Regions from separate parts of the Pedobacter folensis genome, predicted to be linked through region 1. Evidence: riboswitches for the same ligand, from Rfam matches in the RefSeq annotation. Region 1 holds a riboswitch; the other holds the start of a gene.
What was found. A riboswitch is a leader RNA that binds a small molecule or an ion and turns the genes downstream of it on or off. The one in region 1 is predicted to bind cobalamin.
Positions count from the first base shown of each region.

Region 2: another riboswitch for cobalamin. It lies ahead of metE (5-methyltetrahydropteroyltriglutamate--homocysteine S-methyltransferase); the one in region 1 lies ahead of AC04QZ_RS03525 (TonB-dependent receptor plug domain-containing protein).

Region 1 covers NZ_JBWJIF010000001.1:894,621-898,048, forward strand. The annotation lists gene AC04QZ_RS03515 (sigma-54-dependent transcriptional regulator) at 1-3, opposite strand, end outside; gene AC04QZ_RS03520 (serine hydrolase) at 111-1,358, opposite strand; cobalamin riboswitch at 1,442-1,637, shown strand; gene AC04QZ_RS03525 (TonB-dependent receptor plug domain-containing protein) at 1,733-3,428, shown strand, end outside.
Region 2 covers NZ_JBWJIF010000002.1:373,384-376,811, forward strand. The annotation lists gene AC04QZ_RS10225 (M14 family metallopeptidase) at 1-1,178, opposite strand, end outside; cobalamin riboswitch at 1,305-1,511, shown strand; gene metE (5-methyltetrahydropteroyltriglutamate--homocysteine S-methyltransferase) at 1,707-3,428, shown strand, end outside.

The DNA of each region.
Region 1 (3,428 bases):
CATTAGAGATGTATTCTTTAATTTTGAAATGCGAATATATTATTTTTTAATTAATGTATAGTTTTTTATACAATTTATACGCAATAAACCTTAAAAGATCAGGAAAGGTTTTAATGGGCATAATCCATTTTGAACATACCTAAATCGGGCTTATACTTTTTAGGTCTTTTTAATTCGAAATCATAAATGGTACGCCCCAGATTTTTCATAAAAGGAAAACAAACTGTTTCGTATTCGTACTTATTATCGTTAAATATGCCATCCTCATTACTCTGTACTACTGCTGTAAGGAAATATTCGATTACATTCTTAAAATCAACAAAATAAGAATTATCGATGATGTAACCGTAACTGTCTCCATACTTATTAAAAATTCTAATATCAGGATCAGGACTTACCTGTTCTCTTCCGTAATACAGCATTTTCGCGTAGGTTGGCCAAAATTCTTTTGGATCGTATTTAGGAAAATCACTTTCTGTAGGATATTTACTCATGTACGTATAAATCAGCTTATAATCTTCTGGTGTGAGGTTAAACCTTTCTTTCGGCGGATAAGCATCAGGAAAAATTAATTTCTGCATCAGTTTCTGTTGATCGTTAATGGCGAAGGCATTTTTGCCCCCAAGGCTAAAAGGCTTATTTACCAGCTTATCGGTACTATCCATGTATCCTGTGCCCATTACCAGATGGCTTAATTTCAATTCATAATCTTTTGGATCATACTGGGCAGCCTGATCATACACCAGATGATCACCATTATAAAATTTAATGGGATTGGTATGTTTGGCAGATTCACCCGCATCACCAATGGCCAGGCGGTTTAAAATACGGCTATCATTTAAGCCATTTGCCTTTAGTTTTTCGTTAATTTCTGCCCGGCCGATAAATTCGAACAAACGGTTAAAGGCATCGTTATCACTGGTCAGCAAAATCTTTTTAACATAATGCGCTATTGATGGAAGCCCGTTTTTAGCACTCGAGTCTTTTAATACTTTCGTTTGTCCTTTAAATGCACTATCGGTAATCATGGCACTGTTAGCCGTTAAGCCTGTATTTCTTAAACGATTTACTTTTTCTAAAGCAAAAATGACTGCAGCCAGTTTAACCGTACTGGCCGGATAAAAATAGTGGTGCGGATCTAAGTTGTAACTAAATGTTTTAAACGTGGGTTTATTTTTCGCATCGCGGTTAACCTGCGTATAAAGAATCTGAATCTGGTTTTGATCAGGATGATTGAGTACGGCAGAAAAAAGTTCTGGCCTGGTTTCCATCAGTTTCTTCAGAAAAACGGTATCGGTTTTTTGCGCCATAACAGATAGGCTGATTAATGAAAAAGCAACAATTAATATTCTTTTCATAGGTAAAAAATTGATTCCTAATTTAGTCTTTTCTGTTAAAACCTCCATTTTCCATCATCCATTTTACAAGTTATTTAATTTTATTACTTTTGCAGCGCTTTTGGTTTCCGGCTTTACACCCGGAATTAAAAGGGAATACAGTGTAAATCTGTAACTGTCCCGCAGCTGTAAGCTCCTTAACGGATTTCCAATCAATCTGCCACTGTTCCGACTCGTCGGGATGGGAAGGCCGGAAACCCGGGAGTAAGTCAGAAGACCTGCCTTAGCATTATATTTCATAGCTTTCGGGGATTGAAGCTAAGGGGTGATGTACTTACGTATTCGTATTTCATTTCTTTTCCATCTGTTGGCTGTGGGTTAAACTCACAATCAAAATGACACATAAACATTCTGCCTATGCGGGCACAATGCATTTTTTTCTATTTTCTTCCATTTTATGGACAGGATTTCTATTGCCTTTAAATACAAAGGCACAGAGCGATAGTACCCTAAAAAGCACACAGCTAAAAGAAGTTCAGATTAAGGAATATCGGTTAACCGAACAAAGTAAATCGCCTACACCGGTACAAATCCTATCAGCTGATGAGCTTAAAAGGATAAACAGCCTGTCTGTTGCCGATGCCATCCGCTACCTTTCGGGTGTGCAGCTGAAAGATTACGGTGGAATAGGTGGAATGAAAACGGTTAATGTACGTAGTTTAGGCACCAACCATACTGCAGTTTTTTTAGATGGCATCCAGATTGGCAATGCGCAGAACGGCCAGGTAGATTTAGGTAAATTCTCGCTGAACAATCTCGAAGAAATTTCTCTATACAGTGGTCAAAAGCCAGAATTACTGATTCCAGCGAAAGGTTATGCCTCCGCAAGCAGCATTTACCTCAAAACCAAAGATCCTGATTTCGAAAAAAGCCAAAAGCAAAAGATCGAACTCGGATTAAAAAACGGATCATTCGGACTCATTAATCCATCATTAGTTTATTTGTACAAGATTAACGAAAAACTAAAGGCCAGTATCAATACCGAATATATCCATGCAGACGGGAAATATAAATTCAGGTACACCAACGGGGTTTTCGATACCACTGCGGTAAGAAACAATGGAAACGTGGAGCGTTTCCGTTTACAGGCTGCATTATTTGGTAAATTTAATGGCGGTAAATGGCATGCACAGGCCTATTCATTTTTATCAGACAGGGGACTACCCGGAGCAATTGTAGCCAATAGATTCGATTTTACACAAAGAATATGGGACCGCGATTTCTTTATCCAGGGAAATGCAGAAAAAAACTTATCGAATAAATTTTCCATTCTGGTAAATGGTAAATATGCTTATATATATCAACGCTACCTTGATCCTGATTATGTAACCACCACAGGTTTTTTAGATAACCGGTTTAAAGAACAGGAAGCCTACCTGTCGGTTGCTGCCAAATATAAAATCAGTTCAGTTTGGGAGGCTGCTTACGCATCTGATTACAACTTCCAGACTTTAGATGCCAACATATACAGGTTTCCTTATCCTACTCGCAATACCTTCTTAAATGTTTTAAGTTCATCCTTCATCTTTAAGCAGCTCAATATCCAGGCAAACCTGTTAAGCACAACCGTAGTCGATCGGGTAAAACTGTATTCCTCATCCGGAAATAAACAGGTTTTTAGTCCAACCGTAATGCTCTCCTGGAAACTATTAAAAGATCAGGATATCCGGGTCCGTGCATTCTATAAAAACATATTCAGAATGCCAACCTTCAACGATTTGTATTATACGTTTATCGGCAATACCCTGTTAAATCCCGAATACACCAAACAGTACGATGTTGGTGTAACCTATTTCAAGAACTTCAAAAACCATGAGATCAAATTTATCGATATCCAATCGGATGTATATTATAACCGTATAAAAGATAAAATTGTGGCACAACCCGGTGCAAACCTGTACCGTTGGATAATGTACAACATCGGCCTGGTTGATATCCGTGGTTTAGAACTTAACGCAAAAACAGCGTTCGAGCCGATTAGCAATTTCACCATCAACATTGGCATCAATTATACTTATCAGAAAGCCGTTG
Region 2 (3,428 bases), on a different contig from region 1:
TTACCCCGCTCAATAGAATTTCTGCCCATCTGGTAAATATTAAACAACAATTCATCGCGGTAACGTTGTGCATAATTTAAAACGGCATAATTTAACGATACCGAATAATCGATCGAGTTTTTAAAGTACCATTTCCTTGGGGTAATTGGGTTTGGTGAATCGCCGTTCGGCAATAACCTCGAAGGAACTAGCGGAATTTCAGCGGGTGTAGGGTTCCCGATAATTTCAGTTAACAGCCCAATCATGTTATGAAAATAGGTGGTGGTTCTTAAACCACCATTGTACCAGGTAGAATAAACAGATCCCCCTCGCTGGGTATAACCAGGTTTGTTTTCTACATTCATCCTATTGTGCATGGCCGCACCAACGGCATCTAAACTGGTTAGCAGGGTTGGGTCGAAAACATAATTAAACGGGTCGCGGTAGGGTGGACCTGCCACAACGGTTCCAGCCGGACCAGCCTGATGGTGGTTATACATAATCTGCGGGATCCATTCAACAAAAAGCTGACGTCCAATATTCTGCGTTTCTTTAAGGTTGAGCATAAAGAAATCGCGATTGTTGTCGTGCCCTGCATATTTTTCATACAAAACGGGCAAGCCTGAGGTTGTTCTTTTCTTGGGATCTTTCTCTCGCATATACCAATTGCTCACCAGTTCTTGCCCATCAGGATTGGCATGGGTAAACAAGATGATTACATTATCCAAAATACGAAGGGTTTCAGGATCCTTTCTGGAGGCAAACTCATAAGCGGTTTCGATTAGCTGATGTGCACCCACTACCTCGTTTGCATGCAAGCCACCATCTATCCACACTACCGCTTTGCCTTCCTGGGCTAATGCTTTTGCCTGCTCAGGTGTAATTTCGGCATGTGCCAGTTGTTGCGAAATTTCCTTATAACGGTCTAATTTCTTCAGGTTTTCCGGTGAAGAAACAATCAGCATATACTGGCTTCTGCCTTCTTCGGTTTTACCGATATCAACCAGTTTAATGCGGTCAGAACTTGCCGCGAGTTTCTTAAAGTAAGCTTCGGTTTGGGTATAATTGGCCAGTTGGTAATCGTCGCCGATATCAAAACCAAAATGCGACTTTGGCGTTGGTACTTCCTGTGCCAGCACCGCACAGCTATTTACCATTAAAAAAGCAATACAAAGCCTTTTAAAGTAGATTTTTATCATAATAAGGGTTTAGTTAGGTACTCAAATATAATAGAGAATAAGCTCCAAAAACGGCTTGCTGTAAATTTGTTACAAGTTTTAAATCCTAATCCATACATTTGCCCTGATGTAAGTTCTTAACTTTATTTTTCATCAACCGATACAGGTTCCCGGAATTACACCCGGGATTAATAGGGAATCGTGTGCAAATCACGAGCTGTCGCGCAACTGTAAATTCTGTCTTTATCTAAAAGACAACGGTCTTATCATTCATGCCACTGTGCCGTTTATCGGTATGGGAAGGCGATAAGATCGGGAATAAGCCAGGAGACCTGCCTATATTGAATTGACGGTGCTTTCGCGTTATAAAGTAATTGGTCAGGTCTGATTGTACACCATAAAATTAAAATTTTATAGGCTTGCTTTAAGCTTTTGGCTATTGAGTAGGCAGGCTGTGCCATAACCTTTCCTTTTAATTTTTAATATAAAGTATTACAAAATATTGCTTGAGGGCTTTTAAACGATTTATTTACTTAATCTTTAAAAGAGATGCTAACGCAAAATCTGGGCTATCCGCGAATAGGTAGCCAAAGGGAATTAAAGAAAATCTGCGAAAATTACTGGGCAGATAAAACTGGGTACAAAAATGTACTTCAGGTGGGAAAAAACATTCGCCACGAAAACTGGAACCTTCAAAAAGAAGCTGGAATTGATGTTATTCCTTCGAACGACTTTTCTTTTTATGATCATGTGCTCGATCATTCTTTAACTTTTGGGGCCATCCCAAAAAGGTACAACGAAGTAATCCTGAAAAAAGGAAATTCTGAGCTTGATCTTTATTTTGCCATGGCCAGGGGTTATCAAAAGGAGGGATTGGATGTAGTAGCCATGGAAATGACCAAGTGGTTCGATACCAATTATCATTACATTGTTCCTGAATTTTATAAAGACCAGCCTTTTAAACTTTTCTCTACTAAAGTGATCGATGAGTTTTATGAGGCGAAACAATTGGGCATTACGACCAAGCCTGTTTTAATCGGTCCGGTTTCTTACCTTTTACTGGGGAAAGAAAAAGAAGCTGGTTTCGAAAAAATCGACCTGATCAAAAATCTCCTTCCGGTTTATATTGAGATTTTATCCCGCCTGGATGCTTTGGATGTAGAATATGTTCAGTTTGATGAGCCCTTTTTGACTTTAGACCTTAGCGAGAAAGACAAAAAAGCTTACGAATATGTTTATAAAGAGATCAGAAAGACTTTCCCAAGGCTAAAAATTGTTTTGGCTACTTATTTCGAAGGTTTGGGCAATAATTTAGCCCTAACAACTTCATTACCGGTAAATGGTTTACATATCGATCTGGTACGTGCTGAAGATCAATTATCGGCTGTTTTGGCTTCATTAAAAGAAGAGACCATCCTTTCATTAGGTTTGGTAGACGGAAGAAATATCTGGAAAAACGATTTCGAAAAATCCGTTTCAATCATTAATCAAGTGGTAGAAAAAAGAGGATTAGATAAAGTTTGGATCGCTCCATCTTGTTCACTAATCCACTCACCGGTTGATTTAGACAATGAAACCAATGAGCAAAATCTTTCAGCAGAAATTAAACAATGGCTGGCTTATTCGAAACAAAAAATTTCGGAGCTAGCGACCTTAAAAAAGCTAATCACCAACGAAAGCCCTGCATCTACCCTGCAAAAAATGGAGGAAAACAAAATTGCCATTGCTAACCGCAAAGTTTCTAAAATCATCCATAACCCTGAAGTAAAAGAACGTGTTCTGGGTTTAAAAGCACAGGATGCCGAACGATTGAGCCCGTTTTCAAGCAGAAAAATAAAGCAACAGGAACTTAATCTTCCCATTTATGCCACTACCACCATCGGATCGTTTCCGCAAACAGCAGAAGTAAGAAGCTGGAGGGCTAAGCTTAAAAACGGAACTTTTACCGTGGAAGAATATGATGATCTGATCGCCAAAGAAACTGCTAAAGCCGTAAACTGGCAGGAAGAAATCGATCTGGACGTGTTGGTTCATGGCGAATTTGAACGTAACGACATGGTGGAGTATTTCGGCGAGCAGCTGGATGGCTTTGCTTTCTCTAAAAATGGCTGGGTACAGAGTTATGGCTCACGCTGTGTAAAACCACCGATCATTTTTGGTGATGTTTCGCGCCCGAAACCCATGACCGTAAAGTGGACAGCCTATGCACAATCGCTTACCTCGAAATACATGAAAGGGATGTTAACTGGTCCGGTAACGATTTTACAATGG